DNA from 3 places in the Halomonas sp. BMC6 genome. Region 3 is predicted to be linked to each of the others. Evidence: predicted binding sites of a transcription regulator. Region 3 holds the regulator's gene; each other region holds the start of a gene.
What was found. Region 3 encodes sigma-54, which starts transcription at its own class of promoters, with help from an activator protein. Its sites were predicted from a motif close to TGGCACNNNNNTTGCTNT; they were not measured.
Positions count from the first base shown of each region.

Region 1: the regulator sigma-54 is predicted to act here: its motif matches at 3,021-3,038, upstream of urtA (urea ABC transporter substrate-binding protein).
Region 2: the regulator sigma-54 is predicted to act here: its motif matches at 2,508-2,525, upstream of speB (agmatinase).

Region 1 is NZ_CAXNSH010000001.1:497,069-501,862, reverse strand. Features, by position in the region: gene AB6K10_RS02285 (tripartite tricarboxylate transporter substrate binding protein) at 1-666, shown strand, start outside; gene AB6K10_RS02280 (tripartite tricarboxylate transporter TctB family protein) at 774-1,256, shown strand; gene AB6K10_RS02275 (tripartite tricarboxylate transporter permease) at 1,306-2,805, shown strand; gene urtA (urea ABC transporter substrate-binding protein) at 3,182-4,534, shown strand; gene urtB (urea ABC transporter permease subunit UrtB) at 4,618-4,794, shown strand, end outside.
Region 2 is NZ_CAXNSH010000001.1:285,368-290,161, reverse strand. Features, by position in the region: gene recQ (DNA helicase RecQ) at 1-186, opposite strand, end outside; gene AB6K10_RS01345 (hypothetical protein) at 280-801, opposite strand; gene AB6K10_RS01340 (sigma 54-interacting transcriptional regulator) at 930-2,348, opposite strand; gene speB (agmatinase) at 2,598-3,548, shown strand; gene AB6K10_RS01330 (YjiH family protein) at 3,683-4,794, shown strand, end outside.
Region 3 is NZ_CAXNSH010000001.1:3,220,218-3,225,011, reverse strand. Features, by position in the region: gene AB6K10_RS15800 (HPr family phosphocarrier protein) at 1-108, opposite strand, end outside; gene rapZ (RNase adapter RapZ) at 150-1,070, opposite strand; gene ptsN (PTS IIA-like nitrogen regulatory protein PtsN) at 1,128-1,595, opposite strand; gene raiA (ribosome-associated translation inhibitor RaiA) at 1,600-1,908, opposite strand; gene AB6K10_RS15780 (RNA polymerase factor sigma-54) at 2,006-3,421, opposite strand; gene lptB (LPS export ABC transporter ATP-binding protein) at 3,527-4,285, opposite strand; gene lptA (lipopolysaccharide transport periplasmic protein LptA) at 4,297-4,791, opposite strand; gene lptC (LPS export ABC transporter periplasmic protein LptC) at 4,788-4,794, opposite strand, start outside.

The DNA of each region.
Region 1 (4,794 bases), 2.7 Mb from region 3:
GCTTCGCGCTACGACCACACCGATTTCACGCCGATTGCGCGGATCAACACCGACTACTCCATCATCCTGGTCGCTGCAGATTCTGAGTACCAAAACCTGGAAGACCTGTTCGAAGCGCTCAAAGCCAACCCCGGCCTGAGTGTGGGCGGCGGCAGTGCGCCGGGCTCTATGGACCATATCTCGGTGGCGGGCTTGGCCTCGGCGGCGGGAATGGAAGCCTCTGCGGTGAACTACATTCCGTTCTCCGGTGGCGGCGATGCCATGACCAACCTGATGGGTGGCCATATCGAAGCGGTGATCGGCGGAGCCGGTGAAGCCGTGGGCCAACTGGGCGAAGGCAGCCAGCTGCGCGCATTGGGCGTCTCTTCCGAAGAGCGTCTGGGCGGCGGCTTGGCCGACGTGCCGACCTATAAAGAGCAGGGCTTCGATTACACCTTCGATATTTGGCGCGGTGTGATGGGCGCCCCGGACATGCCGGAAGAAGCGGTCGAGTACTACGAGACTTTGTTCGCTGAAATGCTCGAAACCGACGCATGGCGCGAAGCCAGCGACCAGTTGGGCTGGATCGATGCCTACCAGGATAGCGACGCGTTCGGCACCTTCCTGGATGAGCAGCAAGAGCAGTTCAGCAGCGTGCTGACCGACCTGGGCCTGCTGCGCCAGTAAGCGCCAGCGCCCGTTAGAGATACGCCGGCGGCTCTGCGCCGCCGGATGCTTCTATCTGTTACCGCGAGGGCTAACGCAACTGCGTTGGCATCTTCGGAGAAATTCCAATGACTCGATTAAATGTTAACCAGTGGCTAGCGCTCGTACTGGCACTGGTAGCGGCTGCTTATCTGGCCATGGCCTGGCAAATTCCAACGTTTCCTCTGCCGCGTCCGGTGGATTCAGACCTCTTCCCCAAAGTGCTGGGTGTATCGCTGCTGCTACTGGCCGCGCTGCTGTTTTTTGAGAAGCCGAGCGCCATTGCTGGGGCTGATGAAATCGACCATGAGGCCACTAACGGGCCGCTGCTGTTCACTCCCTGGGCGCGTGTCATCGTGACCGCGCTGGCCATTGCCGCCTATGCGTTCCTGCTGGTGCCGCTGGGTTTCGTACTGGCCTCCACGCTACTAAGTGTGGGTTTAACCGCCTATTACGGCTATCGCCGCCATGGCGTCAACCTAGCGGTATCGCTGGGTGTGGTACTGGCCCTTTACCTGACCATGACGCGGGTAATGGATGTTTACCTACCCACCGGCGTACTGCCGTTCTAAGCATGGCGTGCGGATGCACCTATAGCGGGTTTTAACGAGAGACACTCCCATGGATGCCTTAAACAATCTGATGTACGGCTTTGGCATCGCGCTTGAGCCAATCAATATCGCCTACGTATTCGCCGGTGTGTTTGCGGGTACTATTATCGGCATGCTGCCCGGCCTGGGGCCGATCAGCGCGCTGGCCCTGATGATTCCAATCACCTTTGCCATGGAGCCCTCCTCTGGGTTGATTCTGATGGCCGGGGTCTATTACGGCGCTATCTTCGGCGGATCGACGTCGTCCATTCTGCTCAACGCCCCCGGCGTGGCGGGCACGGTAGCGACCTCCTTCGATGGTTACCCGATGGCCAAGCAGGGCATGGCGGGTAAGGCGCTGGCCATTGCCGCCTACGCCTCCTTCATTGGCGGTACGGTCTCGGTGGTCTTTTTGATGCTGGTGGCCCCGCTGCTCTCCAAGGTGGCGGTGAGCTTTGGCCCCGCAGAGTACTTTGCACTGATGGTACTGGGCCTGACGGCGGTGGTGTCGTTGTCAGATAAGTCGCTGGTGAAAGGCCTGATTGCGGCGGTTATTGGCGTGATGATCTCGATTGTGGGGATCGACACGCAAACCGGCACCGAACGCTTTACCTTCAACTCGATTCAACTGCTCGACGGCATCGACTTCCTGGTGGTGGCGCTGGGTATCTTCGCCTTGGCGGAAGTGTTCTACATGCTGCTGCGTGGTGGCGGTGGTAAAGAGGTGCCGCGCAACGTGATTGGCTCGCTGAAGCTGAGCCGCGGTGAAGTGAAGAAAATTGCGGGCCCCATTAGCCGCAGTTCCGTACTGGGCTTCTTTACCGGCGTACTGCCGGGGGCGGGCGCCACCATTGGCTCCTTTCTGGGCTACAGCATGGAGAAGCGCCTGGCGAAAGATGGCGACACCTTTGGTCAGGGCAACATCAAGGGCGTAGCCGCTCCGGAAGCGGCCAACAACGCCGCCTGTACCGGCTCTTTCGTGCCGTTGTTAACTCTGGGTGTGCCGGGCTCTGGTACCACGGCGGTCCTGTTGGGCGCGCTGCTGGTGATGGGTGTGACGCCTGGCCCGATGATGTTGGAGCAGCGTCCGGATGTGTTTTGGGGCGTGATTGCCAGTATGTACATCGGCAACATCTTCCTGCTGGTACTGAACCTGCCGCTGATCCCGCTGATCGCTAAAATCCTCGACCTGCCGCGCCCGCTGCTGCTGTCGATGATTCTGATCTTCTGCATGATCGGCGTTTACGGCATGAGCTTCAGCGTCTTCGACCTGCTGCTGCTGCTGGGCTTTGGTCTGCTGGGCTTGGGCATGCGCCTGTTTGGCTTCCCCACCGCGCCGCTGATCCTTGCGCTGATTCTCGGTAACATCATGGAAGAGTCCATGCGCCGGGCGCTGCAGATCTCCGGTGGCGACTGGACTACCTTTATCGACAAGCCGATTTCGCTGTCGCTCCTGGTCATCGCCGTGCTGTCGCTTGGCCTGCCGCTGCTCAAAAAACGTCGCACGAAAGCCGCTGCTGCTGTGAACTAACACTATTGGCGGACCCCGAAAGCGCCCTCGCGTCTGCGAGGGCGCTTTTTTTATGGTGCACCTTCGCCCGTGGTGCAAAGCGTCGTGGTGGTGCATAACAATCGTGCATGGGCGCCGCCGCGTTGCGTCATCTTGGTGCTAAGTGGTCTGAGCGGTATTTTTTGTACACAGCTAAGTGTTTGATTGTATTTTTAATCGTGGCCTTTGTTCCACATTGGCGCACCCCTTGCAGTGTGTATAGCGACGTGTGAATACGAGTTGTAACTCGCGACCCACGAGTGGACGCACCAAGTGCCCCGTCGCCTCAATAACGACAACGCTTGGTCGCGGTACCCCAAACACGAGCCCCAACCATAAGGGGCGCAAGGAGGTTCAAGTGACCACACTGCAGCGCAAGACACACCCACGCACCCTTAGCCGTTTCGCCACTGCCCTGATCACCGCCGCTGTGATGGGCACCAGCGCGCAAGCGGTGGCCCAAGACGACGACCCGATCAAAGTCGGTATTTTGCACTCGCTCTCTGGCACCATGGCTATCAGTGAATCCACCCTGAAAGACACCGTGGAAATGCTTATTGAGCAGCAGAACGAAGCCGGTGGCTTGCTGGGCCGTCAGCTAGAAGCCGTGGTGGTCGACCCCGCGTCTAACTGGCCGCTGTTTGCCGAGCGCGCCCGCGAGCTGCTGGCCCAGGAAGAAGTGGATGTGATCTTCGGCAACTGGACCTCCGTTTCCCGTAAAGCGGTGCTGCCGGTGGTAGAAGAGCTCAACGGCCTGCTGTTCTACCCGGTGCAGTACGAAGGCGAAGAGTCCTCTGAGAACGTTTTCTACACCGGTGCCGCGCCCAACCAGCAGGCCATCCCTGCCGTTGAGTATTTGATCAACGAAGTCGGTATCGAACGTTTTGCGCTGATCGGCACCGACTACGTCTACCCGCGCACCACCAACCGCATCTTGGAAGCGTTCCTGAAAGATGAGCACGGTGTGGCGGAAGAAGACATCATGGTCAACTACACGCCGTTTGGTCACTCGGACTGGCAGAACATCGTCTCCGAAATCCGCCGCTTTGGTGAAGAGGGCAAGCCTACTGCCGTGATCTCCACCATTAACGGCGACGCCAACGTGCCGTTCTACCGCGAGCTGGCTAACCAGGGCATTGATGCCGCCGACATTCCGGTCATCGCCTTCTCGGTGGGTGAGCAGGAGCTTTCCGGTATCGACACCGCGCCGCTGGTGGGCCACCTAGCCGCCTGGAACTATTTCATGAGCGTTGATACCGACGCCAACTACGACTTTATCGACGCCTGGATTGAGCACACTGGTGACGAGATGTCGGTGACCAACGACCCCATGGAAGCTCACTACATTGGCTTCAACATGTGGGCCGAAGCCGTGCGTAAAGCGGGCACCACCGATGTGGATACGGTGAAAGACGCGATTATCGGCGTGACCGTACCGAACCTCTCCGGCGGTTACGCGGCGATGATGCCTAACCATCACATCACCAAGCCGGTGCTGATTGGTGAAGTTCAGGATAACGGCCAGTTCGATATCGTCTGGCAAACGCCCTCTACCGTGGCCGGTGATGCGTGGTCGGATTACCTGCCGGGCTCCCGTGACCTGATCTCTGATTGGCGCAAGCCCATGGAGTGCGGCAACTTTAACGTTGTGAACGGTTCCTGTGGTGGCAGCACCGCAGCAGAAGAAGCCGAAGCAGCGCTCGCCGAGTAACTTCCGTCCCCTACTGCGCCAGCGCAATGGCGCAGTAGGGGAGCACGCTATCTCCCCCATTTGATCACCAAAGGAAGAACCCCATGAGGCGTTTCCTTTCCTTGGGGCTGCTGTGCTTGATGCTACTCGGCACCGCCGTGTCGGCGCAGGCACAAAGCAGCTCCTCGACCCCCGATGACCAAGCCGCACTCGCGCTTTTGACCGCGCTGGATGTGGACTCCTACCGCGATAAAGGCGAAGCCATTACCACTATTTTGCAA
Region 2 (4,794 bases), 2.9 Mb from region 3:
CGCGGTGCCTTCACGTAGCAGCGCAGGGATCTGATAGCACAGCGATTTACCGCCGCCGGTGGGCATCAGCACCAACGCATCGCCTCCGGCCATCACATGCTCAATGATGGCCTGCTGCGGGCCACGAAAGTGGTCGTAGCCAAAGACCTCCTGCAGTACCTTGAGGGCTGCCGAGTCGCCGTGCATCGCTGCTCTCCTTGTCGTGTGCGTGAAGGAGAATTGTCGCACGAAAACTCACGTGAGTTTGGCTAGCGAAGGCCTGTAATCGTCATGACCAACTCAATGTTGGAACGAACCCACCCTTGGCGGTCGGGGAATGCGTCGATCAGTGGCGGAAAGCGCAAAGGCCAACAGCGTATCTTGGCGGGCTCCCTGCGCATCAAAGAGCTGAGCAAGCGCAGGTGCCCACGTAAGCTTGCACGTTTGGTTGTCGATAGGCTGATGACCGTTCAAACGAACGCGCACCACATGAGGTCCAACGGCCACATGCGCCATCGTATCGTCGTCCTCCCAACGCTCGGTGCGGAGCACTTTAGCGGGCATGCCCGTTGCCGATACTGGGTGTAATTCAATAGCGCCGGGGCGCAAGCCTAGATACCCACCGGCTGCCTCTTTGGGCGCGACGGGAAGGGAGGAGGTTTCACCCTCAATCACCGCGCCGTGTTCGCCCTCTATCAGAGGTAGAAAGTTCATGGCCATACTGCTGGTAGCGTTAGCAGTATCTACGCTGTCAGTCTGGTCGCTAAGTGTGCCTTCCTGCACGATGTTTCCCTGCTGCATCAAGATGACATGATCTCTCATGCTCAAGGCCTCTGTCTGGTCGTGAGTGGCGTTCGTCGACGCCTTTTAGCGTCGTGTAATGGGATCATGTGATGGCGATGTTGCGGTTGAATGACGCTTATGTGGCAGGCGGGTGACGTGTGGGAGCGTTAATGGGTGATTTTAATGTCATAACGCTGTAACCGCCGCACCACGCTGGACTGGCTGATACCCAGCCGTTTGGCGATGGCATAGGTGCTGGGCAGCGTGTGACACAACGTTTGTAGCGCGTCCCGCTCTAACCGCTCTAGGTACTCTTTCAAGCTTTCGCCTGAGGCGAGCGGTGCCGCCAAAGGTGAGGCAGATACATTCGCCAAGCTGTGGGTATGCTGTTCGCTATAGGCTTGCGTTGCAGGCACTTCGATTTGATCCGTTGGGCTTGAAAGCCAAGCTCTCTCCAGCCAGTTTTCCAGCTCCCTAACATTACCCGGCCAGTCGCTGCCCATGAGCGTCGACCATACTTGATTACCGAGGATTTTCTGCCGCCCATAGCGCTGGTTCAGCCGTTGTAGGCACGCTTCCACTAGGTCGGGAATATCCTCACGTCGTTCGCGCAAAGGTGGCAGGGTGACGGGAATGACGTTGAGGCGGTAATAAAGATCCAGGCGGAAAAGCCCCGCTTCCACCTGCTTGCCCAAATCCTGATTGGTCGCGACCACCAAGCGGAAATCGACCCGACGAGAGCGCGTATCCCCAAGGCGGGTCAGGCTGCCATCCTGAATGACCTTGAGCAGCTTGGTTTGCATTAACAGCGGCAGCTCGCCGATTTCATCCAGAAATAGCGTGCCCCCTTCGGCCTGCTCTAACAGCCCTGCTTTGCCTTGTCGGGCTGCACCGCTGAAGGCGCCGGGCTGATAGCCAAACATTTCGGACTCAAACAGATTTTCCGGGATTGCCGCGCAGTTCACTTCAATAAAGGGGCCGTCGCAGCGCTGGCTCCAGCGGTGAAGCTGCTTGGCAAACGCGGTCTTGCCGACGCCGGATTCGCCGAGCATCAGGACGTTGGCATCCGACGGCGCAACACGCTTGAGCAGTAGGGCAATTTCGCGCATCACATGGCTTCTGACCTGTAGGTTATCCAGCGCGTCATCCAGCGCTTGCTCTTCTGCATCAGGCGCGGCTTGGCTGCGCTTTAAGTGTTCGCTAAAGCGTTTTTGCAGCAGGGCATACTCGTCCTGCAGAAGCTGCAAGTCGGTGAGGTCTCTCGAGCGGCTGATAATGCGCTCTAGCGTGCCGTTGACGAACACCGGGTAGGCTTCTGCTATAACGCGGCGGCCTGTGCCGGTGATTTGCATTAGCTGAGCGGGCTGGCGGGTGCGCATCACTTCTACGGTAATGGAGGGCTTTAAAACGCCGGCCGCCTGCAGTTGCTGAACACTGCTTGAAAGAAGCTCTTCTCGCGATACGCCGTACACCGCCTCAGCACCGGGGCTAATATCCAAGATCTGTCCATCGCCACTGACAATGAAGAAGTGGTCGTTGGCGGTTTCTATGATGGTTTGCAGTACACGCCTGTCGATTTCGCTCATACGTCCTCCTTATCTACCGCAGCCGCTTTTATATCGTTGGATGAACGGAGTGATGCAAAAGTGACTCAGTGATTCACTATTGCATCATTTCATTGGTTGATTGATTCATTTTTGCATCGATAAGCCGGTAAACCTACCTATTTATCAGCGCAGGTGACTTGGCATGGTCTGTGCAGTACCTGTGTATGAGCGGTATGAGCTAGATAAATCAGCCGTCAGGCTGGCCACAATAAATCCAAGGAGAAAATGATGTCGGACTTTAATCAGCCGCTGGGCGGCAACACCATGCCGCGCTTTGCGGGGCCTGCCACCATGATGCGCCTGCCCACGCAAGAGAGTGCCGAAGGGCTGGATGCGGCGTTTATCGGTATACCCATGGATATCGGTACGTCGAATCGCCCGGGTACGCGCCTAGGGCCACGGCAGATTCGCGATGAGTCGCGCATGTTGCGCCCTTACAACATGGCGACAGGCGCTGCGCCGTTCGAGCGTCTTCAGGTAGCCGATATTGGCGATGTGCCCATCAATACCTTTCACCTGCCGAAAAGCGTCGACATCATCACTGCCTTCTATGACGACGTGCTCAAGCACGACTGCATTCCGTTAACCCTGGGCGGCGAGCATACGCTGACGCTACCCATTCTGCGTGCCATGGCGAAAAAGCATGGTCCGGTGGGGTTGATTCATATCGATGCCCACGCGGATGTGAACGAGCACATGTTTGGCGAACCCATTGCGCACGGCACGCCGTTCCGCCGTGCCCAGGAGGAAGGGTTACTCGCCCATAACAAGGTCGTGCAAATTGGCCTGCGCGGGACCGGTTATGCCCCTGAAGATTTCGACTGGTGCCGCGAGCAGGGCTTCCGTGTGGTGCAGGCTGAGGAGTGCTGGCACCGCTCGCTGGCGCCATTGATGGCGGAAGTGCGCGAACAAATGGGCGATATCCCCGTGTATATCAGCTTTGATATCGATGGCTTAGACCCCTCCGTTGCCCCCGGTACCGGCACCGTGGAAATGGGCGGCCTAACCTCTGCCCAAGGCTTGGAAATTGTGCGGGGCACCGCTGGCTTGAACATCGTCGGTGGTGACTTAGTAGAGGTATCACCGCCTTATGACCCCAGCGGTAATACGGCGCTGATGGGGGCCACGCTGCTGTATGAAATGCTCTGCGTACTGCCGGGCGTTAAGCATAACGCCTAAACCTAGCACACACGTGTTCATAAAAAGCGCCGACCTAACAAGGCGCAGATGACAAAACATAAGAAGGGGAGCCGCGCTTCCCTTCAGGACGCCGCCAGCCCACCTCCAATAATCACATCCAATAGGTGAACCGTATGTCTTATTCTCAAGCGAAGTCGGAAGAACCCACTTCGTCCTCATTGATCCCCCGAGCACATCTTCTAAAGTTTTTGCTGCCTTCGCTGATGGGCGTACTGCTTTTTCTAGTGCCGTTTCAAGTCGGTGATTCGATCAATATCGGCATGGGGTTAATGGCCGATGGCCTGCAGTCGCTTTTGGGAGCTGCACTGCCCGCGATTGCACTATGTGTGCTGTGTCTATCCGTCATCGTGACGCTCTATGTGAAGCTCGCAAAGCCTAGCTGGGCACAGCAAGGCCACTTTAAAGAGATGTTCGACGTGGGGGCTATTTGGGTAGCGCTGCGGATACTCGGTGCGATCTTCGTCATCATGACGTTTTTCCAGTTCGGCCCCGAAGTTGTCACAGCGTCTTACACGGGCGGAGTGATGCTTAATGATCTGGCACCCGTGCTACTGACGTTCTTTTTCTTTGCCGCGCTGCTACTGCCTTTTCTGGTCGAGTTCGGCTTTATGGAGTTTATTGGCACCATGGTGCGTAAGCCGTTCCGGGTCATCTTTAACCTGCCGGGGCGCAGCGCGATTGATGCCACTGCGTCATGGATGGGCTCCGGTACGGTAGGCGTTTTGATTACCGCACAGCAGTACGAGCAGGGCTACTATAACGGCCGCGAGGCTTCGGTGATCGCGACCAACTTCTCCGTTGCTTCCATCGCTTTCAGCTTGCTGGTAACAAACTTTGTCGAGATCAACCACCTCTTCGTACAGTTTTATTTCACGGTAGTGGTTTCTGGGTTGATGGCAGCTGTCATCGTCTCGCGGATTCCGCCGCTGTCGCGTAAATCCGATGACTATTACGAGCCGGTCGGCTGCCAGTTAAGCGAAGAGCGCACCGAAAACGTGGGCCTGTTCCGCTACAGCCTGCTGCAAGCAACCCGCCGCGCGGCGGGCGCACCAGGACCAAAAGAGCTGGCCCGGTTGGCGCTGCTTAACGTTATCGATATCTTCCTGACGCTGCTGCCGCTGGTGTTTGCGATTGGCACCGTAGCGCTGATTTTGGCCGAGTTCACGCCGCTGTTTACCTGGCTCTCTTACCCCATGGTGCCGGTGCTGGAGCTGCTGCGAATTCC
Region 3 (4,794 bases):
GTATACGTGGATGCTGGCAGAAAACTGCTGGCCACACTGAACCAATTTGGTGGCCGCGCGGGCATGGAGGCCGCGCTGGTTGGTAAGGGTTAACGTTCTTTCGGGCACTCTGGTTCCTTTTTGCCGAGTGGGTCTTTGAATAAAAAGGCTTAGGGCGTACGGGTGGTCGCGGTGGTGGGGCTTGGCGCCACGGGCTCTTCGCTCAGCGTGTACTGCAGCCCCAGTTCGCGATGCCTCAACTGCACTTCTCCGGTCTGCTTAACGAGCCGCTGGGCGAGCTGCTCCACCATGTAAACGGAGCGGTGCTGACCGCCCGTGCAGCCGATAGCTACGGTCATGTAGCTACGTTGGCTGTTTTGGTAGGCCGGTAACCACTTCTCCAACCAAGCCTGAATATCGCTGGCCATGGCTTCCACTACCGGGTAACCGCTCAAGAAAGCGACGATATTGGCATCGCGGCCAGTATATTGCCGAAGGGTAGGGTCCCAGTATGGGTTGGGCAGACAGCGTACGTCGAAGACCAAATCCGCATCCAGCGGAACGCCGCGTTTATAGCCGAAGGACTCAAAGGTGAGCGTGAGCTGATGCTGGCGCTGGTGGGCCACTTGATCGGTAATGCGGCGGCGCAAATCGTGGACGGAGAGCCGAGACGTATCGATCAATAAATCGGCGAGATCGCGTATTTCATGTAGCGTCTCCTCCTCTTTGTTGATCGCCTCTTCCAGCGTCATTTCGCTGTCGCGAGTGAGGGGGTGGCGACGACGAGTGGCGGAGTAGCGCTCCAGCAGAATGCGTGCGTCCGTGGTTAGATAGATCACCTGAAAACGAATGTCTCGCTGGCGTAGCTCTTCCAACAGCGCTGGCAGACGCTCCAGCGCGATGGGGAGGTTGCGCGCATCGATGCTAACGGCAATACGGGTGCGTTCGCCTTGAGCGCGCAGCTCATCGATCAGCGAGCCCAGCAGCATGGCAGGTAAGTTATCGATCGCATAATAGCCAAGATCCTCCAGCGCTTGTAAGGCGATAGATTTACCGGACCCCGAACGGCCGCTAATGATCACCAGTTGCATAGCGTCTCTCTTGGCGTATGAGCGTAGGAAATAAACAGTGATGGACGTGTGAGTATCTTACGCGGCCTGTTCGCGTATCTTGGCCGTCATTAGGGTCAATAACTCTTTTTGACTGCTGGCTTTGCGTAACTGTTGACGGGTATTCGCATCGTTCATGATCGTCGCGACTTGCCCAAGCAGAGCGAGATGCGTGTCGTCCGCCTCTTCGGGTACGAGCAACACGAACACTAGATCGACGGGGTCGCCATCGATGGCATCGAAATCGACCGGCTCGGCAAGTTTCAAAAAGCCGGCGATGGGCGAGCTACAGTGCGGGCTACGTGCGTGGGGGATGGCAACGCCGTTGCCAATTCCCGTGCTGCCGAGACGCTCGCGTCCAATCAGGCGGCTAAACACTTCTTGGCTATCGAGGCTGGGTGTGTTTTGGGCGATGAAGGTGCTGAAAAACTCCAGCACCCGTTTTTTGCTGCCCCCGGGCACGTCGTAGAGCACGCGCTCCGGGGGGAGGATGGTTTCCAACGTCATTGAGTTAACGCACGCCTGCGCCCTGGGCGCGAGCTTGTGCTTTTTCCTTGTGTTTAACGAGTTGACGATCGATTTTGTCTGCGAGCGCATCGATAGCGGCATACATGTCGTTATCGAGGGCTTCGGCATGAAGGTCGGCACCGGCGGCATGCAGCGTACAGGCTGCCTGCTGGCGTTCCTTCTCGACAGATAAGGTCACTTGCACCGTGGTGATGTTGTCGTAGTGGCGTTCGACGCGTTCCAGCTTTTCGTTAACGTAGTCACGCAAGGCGTCAGTCAGTTCAACGTGATGACCAGTGATGTTTACTTGCATTGACGTGCTCCTTATCCATCGGGCTGTACTTCGATTGTAACCCTTTTTGCGCTATTGCAAAGCCCCTGCGTCGAGTTTGTCATGCCCTACCGTTTAACTAACGTAAACGGCGGCGCTCACTGGACGAGGGAATACCCATTGACTCGCGATATTTCGCTACCGTACGCCGGGCAACGCTGATGCCTCCCTCCTCAAGGAGGGTCACCAGGCGACTATCGGAGAGCGGTTTACCCGACGGCTCCTCTTGTATCAGTTTTTTGATCCGTGCACGAATGGCGGTGCTGGAGTGGCTATCGCCGCCATCGTGGCTGCTGACTTGGCTCGAGAAGAAGTACTTCAACTCGAACACGCCTCGTGGCGTATGTATGAATTTCTGCGTCGTCACACGGGAGATCGTGGACTCGTGCATCTCCACGGCCTCGGCGATGTCGGCCAGGATCAGCGGTTTCATGGCCTCTTCGCCGTGCTCTAGAAAGCCGATCTGGCGGGCGATGATTTCACGACCTACTCGCAGAAGCGTGTCATTACGGCTGGAAAGGCTTTTGATCAGCCAGCGAGCTTCTTGGAGGTGCTCTTTCAAGAACTGGTTGTCTTGGCTCTTGTCGGCGCGTTTGATCAAACTGGCGTAATCGGGCTGGATACGCAGGCGCGGCAGCGCCTCCGGGTTGAGCTCTAAGTGCCAGCCCTCGTTGTCATGGCGCACGACCAAATCGGGCGTAATATAGCTGTCGTCGGTCACGCCGTAGGCGCTGCCTGGGCGTGGGTCAAGGCTGCGAATTAAACGGATGACGTCGTCCAACTGCTCGTCATCCAGGCTCAGGCGGCGCTTGAGTAGCCGTAAATCGTCTTTGCCCAAGGCTTCGAGAAACTGACGCACCAAGCGTTTTGCGGGCATCAATAGCGGGGTGTCTTCAGGCAGCGCGGCCAGCTGAAGCATCAGGCACTCGCGCAGGTCGCGGGCAAACACGCCGGTGGGCTCGAACTGTTGTAAGCGCAACAGGGTGTTTTCTACTTCACGCTGGCTCAGGCTGTCGTGGCCTTGCGCCTTGAGGCCTTCGCGGATGTCGTTGAGCGGTTGAGTGAGATAGCCGTTGGCATCCAGTGCATCGATCAGGCTTTCGGCAATGGCATAGTCGCGGGGAGAGAAGTCAGTCATGGCCAATTGCCATAACAGATGGCCATGAAGGCTTTGGCCTGCGGCTTGGCGCTCGAAGTCGGGTCCTTCGCTGCTACCGCCCAAGCTGCCCATGTCTTGGTAGGTGTCCGACCAGTCGCTGTCTACGGAGAGTTCGTTGGGAATGCTGTCCGACCACTCGGCCTCTTGAGGCTCGCTAACAGCCTGTTCGCCAAACTCATCCTCTTGTTCGAGCATGGGGTTAGCGTCCAGCGCTTGCTGAATTTCTTGACGGAGGTCCAGCGTTGAGAGCTGTAGCAGGGCAATGGCCTGCTGCAGCTGAGGTGTCATGGTCAGCTGTGTGCCGATACGCAATTGGAGAGAAGCTTTCATGACCATCTGAGAACCACTCGTTAATCAGAAAGCTCCACCCTAGAGCGAGTTATGACTCTGTGCAAGTGCAATAAGCATGCCACTAAAAGAAAAGTTTGGTCAGGCCAGAGTTTAGAGGCGGAAGTCTGCGCCTAGATAGACATCACGAACCTTCTGGTTATTGAGGATCTCCTGGGCGTTTCCACTGGCGATGATATGGCCGTCGCCAACGATGTAGGCAATGTCACAAATATCCAGGGTTTCGCGCACGTTATGGTCAGTGATCAAGACGCCGATGTGGCGTTTTTTCAGTGCGCGAATGATGGTTTTGATTTCACCCACTGAAATAGGGTCGACCCCGGCAAACGGCTCGTCGAGCAGAATGAATGCGGGCTCGGTAGCGAGTGAGCGAGCGATCTCCACTCGGCGGCGCTCGCCCCCTGAGAGGCTCATGCCCAGGTTGTCGCGAATGTGGGTAATATGGAAATCTTCGAGCAGTGACTCGAGGCGTGCTTCCCGAGCGCTGCGGTCCAGCGCTTTGCGCGTCTCGAGAATCGCCATGATGTTATCGGCCACCGAGAGCTTGCGGAAAATGGAGGCTTCCTGGGGAAGGTAGCCAATCCCGGCCATGGCGCGCTCGTGCATGGGCGCATGGGTCAGGTCGACGTCGTCGATACCGACGCTACCGGCATCGGATTTGACCAGTCCAACGATCATGTAAAACGACGTGGTTTTACCCGCCCCGTTGGGCCCCAGCAGGCCGACGACGCTACCCTGAGCGATTTCCAGGTTGATATCTTTCACGACCCGACGGCGTTTGTAGCTCTTCGCTAGGTGATGGGCGTAGAGCGTTTTGACAGGTGCGGAATCTGCAGAGGTTGATGCTGCCACGTGGCCGCTCCCTATTGTTCGGGCTGAAGAGTCATGCGAATGCGCTGGTTGTCGCTACCGCTCACGTCGGAGCGTGCTTGCACCACTTCCTGGTCGATGAAGTACTCCAAACGCCCCCCTTGGAAACGGTCGCCTTGCTGTGTCAGTTCGGCTTGGTCGATCAGTTCGACACGGCGTTCGGCGACATGGTAAACGATACGACGCGCCCAGCCCTCCATGGGGGTTTCTTGATCTTCGAGCTGATTGCGCAGGTAGGCGCGCTCACCCGTGGCAATGGCGCGTGACAGCTCGCCTGAGTCGTTGCGCTGAATTTCGACGCGTTCGCCGCGCAGTTGCATCTCGCCCTGGCGAATGTCCACGTTGCCTGAGTAAACAGCGGTGCCAGCGCGCTGGTCGAGGTCCAGGCGGTCGGCTTCGACCTCGATGGGGGCTTGGCTTTGTGCCATGGCCGCCGTGGCGAGGGGTAGGGTTAACGCAAAGAGTGCAGTGCGGAGAGAGGCGTTCATCGC